One region of the Paenibacillus vulneris genome, then DNA from elsewhere that is predicted to be linked to it. Evidence: riboswitches for the same ligand, from Rfam matches in the RefSeq annotation. Region 1 holds a riboswitch; the other holds the start of a gene.
The links. Region 1 has a riboswitch for cyclic di-GMP ahead of ABEA66_RS02535 (methyl-accepting chemotaxis protein). Riboswitches for the same ligand answer to the same signal wherever they lie in the genome.
Positions count from the first base shown of each region.

Region 2: another riboswitch for cyclic di-GMP. It lies ahead of ABEA66_RS27415 (EAL domain-containing protein); the one in region 1 lies ahead of ABEA66_RS02535 (methyl-accepting chemotaxis protein).

Region 1 covers NZ_BAABJG010000003.1:245,205-250,533, reverse strand. The annotation lists gene ABEA66_RS02545 (Gfo/Idh/MocA family protein) at 1-323, opposite strand, end outside; gene ABEA66_RS02540 (low temperature requirement protein A) at 410-1,498, opposite strand; gene ABEA66_RS02535 (methyl-accepting chemotaxis protein) at 1,703-3,415, opposite strand; cyclic di-GMP riboswitch class I at 3,547-3,631, opposite strand; gene ABEA66_RS02530 (BMP family protein) at 3,907-4,938, shown strand.
Region 2 covers NZ_BAABJG010000035.1:55,025-60,353, forward strand. The annotation lists gene ABEA66_RS27395 (spore germination protein) at 1-254, shown strand, start outside; gene ABEA66_RS27400 (Ger(x)C family spore germination protein) at 251-1,405, shown strand; gene ABEA66_RS27405 (hypothetical protein) at 1,585-1,902, opposite strand; gene ABEA66_RS27410 (helix-turn-helix domain-containing protein) at 2,091-2,444, shown strand; cyclic di-GMP riboswitch class I at 2,720-2,803, shown strand; gene ABEA66_RS27415 (EAL domain-containing protein) at 2,883-3,599, shown strand; gene ABEA66_RS27420 (hypothetical protein) at 3,645-3,998, shown strand; gene ABEA66_RS27425 (GGDEF domain-containing protein) at 3,995-4,789, shown strand; gene ABEA66_RS27430 (GerAB/ArcD/ProY family transporter) at 4,961-5,329, opposite strand, start outside.

The sequences.
Region 1 (5,329 bases):
AAGTCGTCCAGATTCGTCGCGATTGGCTTTTCGACAAACACATGGATGCCTCGCCGCAGCGCCTCCGCTGTAATTCGGGCGTGGTCGTGAAAATAACACGCGACTGCAATTATATCCGGCTCGACATCATCCAACAGCTTCATGTAATCCGCATAAACGACGGGCGAATGGCCCTCCTTCTGTGCCGTATGAATGACCTTGTCCATCGTCTCTCCTGCGGACCCGACCGATACGGCGGCCAGCGTGACGTCCGGCAGCTCGCGCAGCCCGCCGAACACATAATTAATGTGCCCGGTTGCACCGATTATCGCGACTTTCATCATTGACACCTCTATTCATATTTTGTAACGGCAATTGCGTCGTAGTTGTTAGAAAGCTAATGTGTCCCGTTGGCCCGACGTTTTTTAACTCAAGTCGTTAATTTAGCATAGACCGCAAAGAAGATCATCAATTCTCCAATGATGACGGTATTGGGCATTAGGAATAACCAATCCGCCGCAAAAAATACGCCTAGCATTCCTAAGAATAAGACCAAATGAGAGATCCGCAATCTTTGATGGACATGTCTATATCTGTGGAAGACCAGCGAGGTCGAAAAGAAGTAGAGCAATACCGATCCAAAAATAAAACATAACATATATTTATAATGCAGCTGTTCCAAAAATAACAATTGGATCGAAGCAGCGATCATGCACAGGGATGAATAAATAAACAAATGGCCATAAATGATCGTTTGCCCGGCCGTCTCCAGCGTCTTGTCCACCTTTTTCTCGACATTGTCAAAATACTGCCACCACATCGCGATAATAAATAGAAACGTGAGCAATGCAAATAAAATCGTCTGCCACGTCCAATGGCTCGACTGCAATACGGAAAGGATGCTGACAACCGATTCGCCTAGAAGAATGAGTGTAAACAAGGAGAAGCGTTCTAATAAATGATGCGTATGGATCGGGCTTTTGACCAAGTACTTCCGACCGATTAAGGGGAGTAACATATCTACAGCAATTCCCGCATACAAAACGGCATAACGAATCCACGAGTCAAAGAATAATGATAAAGCGGAGATCACCAAGCCTACCCAGAAGCTGCTTCCCAAATAACGGGCCGTGGTCCTTCGGCCGGCTTCCTCTTTCTTATGCACCAAAAGATATTGGATGGCGGTCATAGCTCTTAAACCCACATAGCCTATTAAAAATGGAACGTAGTATTGGTCAAAATCGACCGACAAGCTGGCCGTCATGATCAATACAAAAAATAATTGCAGGATCAGCATGATTCGGTGGGAAAAGATATCTTGTCCGAACCGGTTGACAAAGAGCGACTGCCCTACCCATGCCCACCAGATTGGAACGAAGATGAGGAAGAATTTCGTAAAGTATTCTGCCGGAATGGAGCCGGCTTCGGTATGCAGCAAGACATGACCTGCCTTGGAAACGGCTGCTACAAAAAGTAAATCATAAAACAGCTCCAGCCAGGTCACCTTTTTATCGGCGATCGCTGTATGAAGCTGGTACCCCTTGGTATGTTCCTTCATTATTATACTCCTTTGCTTTTGTGTGTGCTGAGCCCTCCATCGTATAGATTTGTCTGCTACCCCTATCTTAAATGATGCAGCCGATTATGAATAGGATAATATGCAAAAACCGCTGCCGGTTAGAACCAACAGCGGTTTGATATGATTTCCCTCGGCTGGGGGCAATTAGCTCTTAAAGCGCAAAGTCATCTCGTGCAGCTCTTGAGCCATCCGTGTCAATGCATTCACGGATTCCGAAATTTCTTCCATTGTAGCCAGCTGCTGCTCTGAGGCGGCCGCTACACTTTCCGTCTTCGAGAAGGCGGCTTCTGTAATGCTGCTCATATCATGGAGAGAAGCGGTAATCTCCTCGGTGCCTGCCGACATTTGCTCCGATGCCGCAGAGACCTCCTGCATCTGATAAGCGACCTGCTGCACCGCATTCATAATGTTGCGGAAAGCTTCTCCCGCCTCCTGCATGATCACGGTTCCATGCTCTACTTCTTTGCTGCCTTTCTCCATGGCGATCACCGCAGAACGGGTTTCACCTTGAATTTGCTGAATAATCTCCGCGATCTGCTCCGCCGATTGCCGCGACTGCTCCGCCAGCTTCCGAACCTCGTCGGCTACGACGACAAAGCCTCTTCCGTGTTCGCCCGCTCGCGCAGCTTCAATGGCGGCATTCAACGCAAGCAGATTGGTTTGCATCGAAATATCAGTAATAACATCGACAATTTGACCGATTTCATCGGAACGTTTCCCCAGTTGATTAACCACCTTGGCTGAATCGCTCACGGATTCCCGGATCATATCCATTTGGGACATGGCTTTCTGGATCGAAATGTTGCCTTCCTCAGCTTCCTTGGAAGCTTCCATGGACATGGCGGATACGTTGCCCGAAAATTCTGCAATCCGATTAATGCCGGTCGCCATCTCTTCCATTGCTCTTACGCTCTCGGTAGTACTCTGCATCTGCTGATCTGCGCCTCCGGCAATGTCCTGAATGGCCGCAACGACATGATGGGTGGTTTGGGCGGATTGCTCCGAGCTCGCTGCTAATTGCTCCGAGCTTGCAGACAAGTTCTGAGATTCATAGACGATCTTCGCAATGATTTCTCTAAGGCTCGCGATCATTCCGTTGAAATCCTTCGAAAGAAGACCGATTTCGTCTTTGGATTGGTATGTAGCGTTAACCGTTAAGTCCCCGTCCTGCGCTTTAGCCATCAATTGCTGGATACTGCGGACCGGTCTGGTGATCATATTAGCAACGCCATACCCGATCAAGGAGCAAAGAACAACGGCAAGCACTGTAACAACAATGATGATGGAAGTTGCCACCTTGGAGCTTTCAATACTTTTATCGTAAAAGATTTTGGCATCCTCTTCATTGTACTTAACAACGTTCTCCAGGCTTTGAATCATCTCCGCACGGATCGGCTTGAACGAATTTACATATTCCTTATGCGCCGCTTCTTTTTGGTTGGCAACGGCCAATTCATCTACTTTTTTCTTGGCATCGTTGTTTTTAGGGATTAAATCGACGAAGTGCTGGTACTGCTCCTGTGCTCTCGGGGACAACGTGATTTGTTCGAGATTTTTTCGTATAGCCTGATTTTTATCGCGGGTTTGAGTAATTTGCTGTTGAATTTGTTTAATAATCGCTTCATCTTTCGCCAGCAGCAATTCAAGCTGCAAGGAATCCATTTGCGAATTACCGAACAGAAGCCCTTCAACAAGACTATTCGGGATCAAGGTTTCTTCGTACATAACGCGGGCATTGTTAGCCATCTTGTCCATGACGAAATAGCCTGTAATGCCGATAATGAGCAGGAACACGATGGAAAGCCCCAGCATTCCGCCTATTTTCGTTTTGATTCGCAAGTTCTGGATAAACTTCATGATCCAAGCATCCCCCATTGAAATATTTGTGTAATGAGACACTAAACGCTTTATCACTTTAAAGAACTCAAACATTTTGACAAGGCAAAAAAAGTCCATCCCCAAAAAAAGGGATGGACTTCCCCCCATTTTTCGGTGGCCCGGCTGCCGTAGATCAAAATCCTTAGGCCCGAAGCTTTGCGTCCCCCTCTTTCGAGAAGTTTGCCTTTTTCGTGATATGGGTATATCGTTTGGCCAAAGTATAATATAGCGTTTTGAAAAATACAAGACCTCTTTACTAAAACTAAATACTTACTTTACGTACCGAAATGTCGAATTTTAGGATAATCGTCATGGTTGTCCTAGGGAAAATAGGCCTGCAAATGACGTTTTTCCGCGAAAATTGTTTCACCTCCTCTATTTCTTTTCGGCATAATTTGACAAAAAATGAAGTCTAGTTTATTCTCTGATTTGTCCGGACAAAACTACTTTTTGGAAACGAGGGGTACATCTTGAAAAAACTTCTTTCGAAATTGGCTTTGTCGAGCTTGGCTATGGCACTTGTATTTACATCCGGTTTAGCTACTGCAGAAGCTAGCAAGGACCCGTCTCACACCAATAATAAAAAGGCTAAAGTCGCCCTATTGATTCCAGGTTCATCCAAGGATGGCGGTTTTATGGAATCTGCTTACCGCGGATTGGTAAAGGCAGAAGAGGATTTCAGAATCAAAGCGACCTACGTGGAAAATATCCCGCATGATACCGCACAAATCGCGGATGCATTGCGTCAATTGGCTAAGAAAAATCCGGATATGATCATTGCTCATGCAGGGCAAAGCTCGGAAGCAGTGAAGCTCGTAGCCAAGGAATATCCAAAAATAAAATTTGTGAATACACAAACGAATTTGACCGGCAACAACCTGTCCAGCTATCAAGTTAAGCAAGAAGAATCCGCATGGCTGGCGGGCGCAGCAGCAGGACTTTTGACTAAAACCAACGTAGTTTCCCATATTTCCGGCGCACGCGTAGGTCCCGGCCTAGCGGGACGCGCGGCCTTTGCCGACGGTGTGAAATACACGAATCCTAACGCAACGCTCCTTACCACGTTTACAGGCAATCAGGAAGATGCTGACCTAGCGAAAAGAGTTGCACAAGCCCAAATTAACGCGGGTTCGGATATGATCTTCACCATGCTGAACATGGCCCGTAACGGCGTTACCGAAGCGGCACGCGAGAACGGCGTATACCAATTCGCTAACGTTCGCGATTATTATGCCGATGCACCTGATGTTTTCATTGGATCTGCGATTTCGGATGCAAGCCTGACTGTATACGGAGCAATTAAAGATTTGACGGAAGGCACATGGAAGCCGAATACGGTGAAAAAAATCGGGCTTGAGAATCCGGATGCCGTTCGTCTTGCCCTGTCACCTATTGTTCCACAAGATGTGAAGGACAAAATTGCAGCTTTCGCCGATAAAATCAAATCTGGTGAAATTGTGATTCCTACCGAATACACCGGTCCTGAATTTACAAATTATTAAGCCTGCGTTCGGATAACGATACGTTAGGTTTGTACCAAGAGCATTTCTTTACTCTCGAGAGGGGGTAGAGAAGTGCTTTTCTTTACTCAATGTATTAAGACGAGCGAAGAAGGAAGATTCTAATTTCACTACCGAATTGTCATCAGCTTCTGGAAGAAATATACTAATAATGAGGTTCGAAGAATAGTAGAAAAGAGGCATCGCAAACAAGATTCACAATGCAGGTGACAGGGGGATTATATGGAGACTGCAAATGTTTTTACCAATTTCAGACCGATCTATCTATTGTTGATCATTGTTCTAATTGTCTCCGTGTTAGTGATGCTCTTCCAGAAGAAGCACTATCCATTAGTGAATGGATTTACCATCAGCCTTATCCTATGTATTTGTC
Region 2 (5,329 bases), on a different contig from region 1:
GCATACTGAGAATCATACTGTTTATATTTTCTTGCATATTCGGTTTATACGGTTTTTTTCTCGGCGTATTTTTGTTGCTGGTTTTGCTGGCGTCTCTTCAGTCTTTCGGGGTTCCGTATCTGGCCCCGATGTCTCCTCCGTTTTTTAAAGATTTACCGCATGCTTTGTTTCGGTTGCCATTGGCGTGGAAGAGAAAGCGTCCGGAGATGCTTCATACGATTGACGATACAAACCGGGGAGAACAATCAAAATGAAAGGCATGAAAATAACAGGAATCTTGATTGCTTTACTCGTCATCACGACCGGTTGCTGGAATATTAAGGAAATTCAAAATATTAGTTATGCAACCGCCATCGGGTTCGATTATCGTGACGGAAAGTACATTGTGTATTTGCAACTTATTGATTTTTCCAGCGTCGCCAAGTTGGAAGGACAACAAAAATCGAGGGAAGCACCTGTATGGGTCGGTAAAGGAACAGGCGCATCGTTTACGGAAGCTGCAAACAATTTATATGAGACGTCGCAACAAAGAGTGTTTTGGGGTCATGTTTCCACGCTCGTGTTCAACGAACACATTCTGAAACAGAATAAATTTCAAGATGTATTGGATTTGCTGAACCGTTACAGGGAAATCCGCTATTTGGTTTGGGTTTTCAGTACCAAAGAATCGATTGAAGATATTTTCAACTCAACTCCGTTCTTTAATGAGTCTCCGATGATGTCCATTTTGCACAATCCGGAGGACCAGTATCGGCAACGATCGATCATTTCACCGATCAGGTTGTATCAATTTGTCATGACGCTGAAAGAAGATTCGCGGATGAGTTACCTGCCTGCTCTACGGATTGAGAAAAATCAGTGGGAAGTAAGCAGAAAAACGCATCCGTTGTTAGAATATGCAGGTATAACCGTGTTTTGGAACAATCGGTACCATGGAGAATTGGATCCGGACGATTTGCAAGGATTGCCTTGGATGCATAAAAAGACGGTTCGCGTGCCGCTTTCTCTCGAACGTGAAAAATCGTTAGCGGCTGTATTGGTCATGGAGAAGCCAAAAGTGCGCATCAAGCCGTCTGTTCAAGATCTTCGCGTTTATTTTGACGTCGAGCTAACGGTAAAGGCAGGCATTAACGAATTGCATCAGGAAATGTCCGAGAAAGAATTGATCGACCTGGCCGAACGAAAGATTGAAGAACAAATTCGCCATACTTACCGGAAAGGCTTTGAGCGGAAGGTTGATGTTTATAATCTGGGCGAGTCGTTGTTTCGACGCTATCCCTCGGTATGGCACCGGATCGAAGACGAAAATCATTTTGTGCTGCATGAGTATTCTTTACGAAACATACGAATCCATGTTCAACTGACCAATACGGGGAGGTACAAGTTAAAGCCTAGCCAAACCTAGATGTTAAATCTAAAGAAATTCCGATGTTCAAATCATGGATTCGCGGCGCGATTGATGCATCCGATCAATCGCGCTTCCACGTCGGCAGCAATGCCGTAACCATTTTCAACTTCATTGAAGATACTCCGGAATACAAGAATATAATACGTCCATCAAGCATTCTTTCTGAAGACAACCTCCTATTCCATTTCGGACAATTTCGTATAGGATTCCATCCATAGCAGTTTCTTGAACAAAAAAGCAACAAACTCTTCTTCAAGTCCCATGTTCCAAGCTGTCGCTATACATTCGAGCAGTTGCTCCTTGCTAAGCAGCCTCGTGGCAACCCTCCCCCTTATTTCTCGCATTCCATTCTCAGTCTGTTGACTTACGTTTTCCAATAATCGAGTCAGTCTCGTAATCTCCTTGGAAAGCTGGACCACTTGATTATGGCTTAAGCCGATTTCCTGCCGTTTCCCATATAATACAGTCTGTGCAGCGATCATGACATGATGCATAACTTTCGACTCCTTTTATCCAATCTAAACATAAAGGAATATGTGACTTGACTTTGCAACTCCGTGGAAAATTATAGCTTAAACAATTTAAAGGTACAATAAAGAGGATTTACTGTAGTTTAAGAGTACTCCATCCCTCTAACCGCTTTGACTACACTTTACTATAGAGAAGGGTTGTAAAAGACGACATGGCTACTTTTGCGCAAATCGTTGGAGCAAAAATTCGCTTACACCGCATCGAGCAAAACTTGACGCAAGAAAAACTAGCCGAAACGATCGGCATGGCCGCGACATATCTTGGACAGATTGAACGCGGCGAAAAAAACGTCAAACTTCAAACGATTGAAAAAATTGCTTTGGCATTACATATGAGCGTATTCGATTTATTCAACGACGAGAAAGAGGCCAATCTGCAACAAAAAAAAATGGTTATGGGCCAGCATTCTCTTGTTGCTCAAACACAACGATGCCAAACAGCGACAAGCGTATCGTATTTTACGGGAACTGTTGGAACCGGCAACCGAAGATTTGTAGAGAAGTGATATAAACTATGAAAAAGCAAGCGGTTGGGACGATCAGGACCAACCGCTTGCTTGCTTATCTACCGCGATTCTTTATGACAAATGATAATTGAGGCATTTAACTATTTTTGGATAAATGCAATCCCTTAGGAACACCCGTTTGGAAGGAGTTGGCGCTTTTTGCGCGAATTATTGGGTATAAAGAAGGATTTTGTCGTAAATCATTTAACTTCATTCTAAAGGGGGAAGTTCTATTTGTAGGTCCTCAGGCTGATCCCTTCCTTTCTGGATCATAAAAAACGAAACGGCAAACCCATTGAAAAATGGGGGCGCAAAACTTCAGGCCTAAGGATGATATCTATGGTAGCTGGGTTGCCGAATTTGTTGCTTCCAAGCTCAAAGCTGCCCCAAATCGGGGTGGCTTCTTATTTTGATTCTCCAGCAAAGGGAGTAGCCTCGATGCCGAATATCGAACAATTGATTGTACAAAACGATTTTTATCATATGTTCCAGCCCATCTTGGGGTTTCCCGAAAAGAGAATCCTTGGTTACGAGGCCCTCATTCGCAGTAACTCCAATATGAATCCAGATCTTTTATTTCAGCGCGCCATGGAGCAGAACAAGCTGTTCGAAGTCGATTCTTTTTCTATTTTCGAGGCCATTTCAGCTTACTTCGGATTTCCGGGCTCACGGGAACATACCCTGTTATTTATTAACATTTTCCCTTCAACTTTGGTCTCGCCTTTGTTTATCAACTTACTCGACTCCCTTGTCGAGCAATTCGGGCTTTATAGGAACCAAATCGTATTTGAGATTAACGAGTCCATTTATGAGAGTCTTTTATGGAAGAGCGCCTCTTTCAGAGATGCCATCCGTCTGCTGCGTGAACTGAATTTCCTGATTGCCCTGGACGATGTTGGAGATGGAACAACTTCGTTTCGGAATATACTGGACATCTCGCCGGATTTCATCAAAATCGACCGATTCTTTGCATCCGACTTGAGTACATCCAGGAAGAAACAAAAAGTTGTCGCGCTGTTTGCCGAGTACTGCAATGACGAGGCCAATCTGATCCTAGAAGGAATTGAAAAAGAAGAAGATTTGGATACCGCGCTGTCTTTGGGTATCAAGATGGGACAAGGCTATTTATTCGGAAAACCGTATCGGTTAACGTAAACGGTTGAACGTGAAGTCTCACCCGAACATGAAGGAGTAATCAAGATGCAGGATAAACTGAACTATTTCCGGAAAGCAATGCTCTCCTTGAAAATTTCGGAGTTTGAAGTTCCGCCTATGCAGGATTTGTTGATCATCGGGAAAAAAGCCCCGATCGGGCCGGAAGCGGTAAAGCGAATGGCGCAGGCGATATCACCGGAACAATTTACAATCGTTAAACTGGAGCATGCCAAAATTGAAGCGGTCTTGATTCGGAACTCCCTTCTTCAAATGTTGGACGAACGTATGCTGATGCAAATCATATTGGAAGAAGCGGACCGGTTGATCAGCGACAACATGGTTCTTCGTTCCGAACTGAAAATTTCGGTATCAATTCAGCGGGAGGTGGAGTTGCAATGAAGGTGGCGGAATTCATGTCATCCCCGGTCTATACGGTTTCATCCGAAAGAAGCGTCCAGTACGTGTCCGATATGATGAATGAACTTAAAATCGGTTCGCTGGTCGTCACGGATCATGGGACAATCGTGGGGATTGTTACGTCGCGGGATATCCGTTCTTCCCATCCCAATCGCATTGTGGCCGACGCGATGACCCCAGACCCGATCAGCATTTCGCCTGACCAATTTGCTTGGGACGCGCTGGTAATGATGGAGCGGCATCACATTGAACGCCTTCTTGTCGTTCATGAAGATCAGGTAATCGGGATCGTGACCCGCGAGAAGCTTCAAATCAAATTGAACCAACTCGTTGACCCACTAACGGGACTGTACCGTGCACCTTATATCCAACATATCGGCGAACATTTTCTGAACCGTCGCCAACAATTCCGTTTGCTCTTTATTGATCTCAATAACTTCGGTGAAATCAACAAATTGCATGGGCATCCGGTAGGGGACGATTTTCTTGTCGAGTTCTCCAATCGCTTGCGTGCATTAACGAACGAACAGGATTATGTATGCAGGTATGCAGGGGATGAGTTTATTGTGATTACTTGCCGTAATGAATACGATGGCTTGCAATTGGAAGATGCCCTGTCCCAACCTGTCGTCATTCAAAACGTTGCATTGTCCGCATCGGTGGGAGTCATCAGCGGCTTTCTCGTACCTGACTTTTTTTCGCTGTCTTTTCGAGAACTGATCAACAGAGCGAGTCTTCTATCCACTTCTTTGAAACAAAAATCTCTTGCATGATGGAGAATTCGACTTTTCGCCAAACTTGAGAGCGGTAAAAAGCGTCAAGCATTCTGACACGCGTCCTAAGCGTAAACAGAAGGTTGGCGCTATTATTTTAAAACGGATGTTCATCCGATCAGAACGTGTCCGACTGTCTCCGCTCAGAACGTGTCCGACTGTCTCCGCGGTTCAATCCTGCATATTTTTCTTCTCCCATTGTTTTCTGATCCAGGCCACACCGAGCAGCGCCGCGGGAAGGCAAATCAATACCGTCAATGCCGAAAAAATGATCGAAGTCGATAAAGCATGCGTCAACTCCTGCAGATTGGGCGCGACCCATACGCTCATTAACAGCAGCAAGAAGCCGACAGGGAATACGATTGGCTGGTATTCACGAAGGCTCATCCATTGAGCGGCGCCCATGGCCGTCACATAAAAGAAAACACATATTTTAACAAATGCGCCCAATACCCAAATAGCCATAAAAAGCGATTCCAGATGGGTAAAGAAATCGGCCAGGTTGATGTATCTGGCGACAATCAGGAAAGGATAGGTATA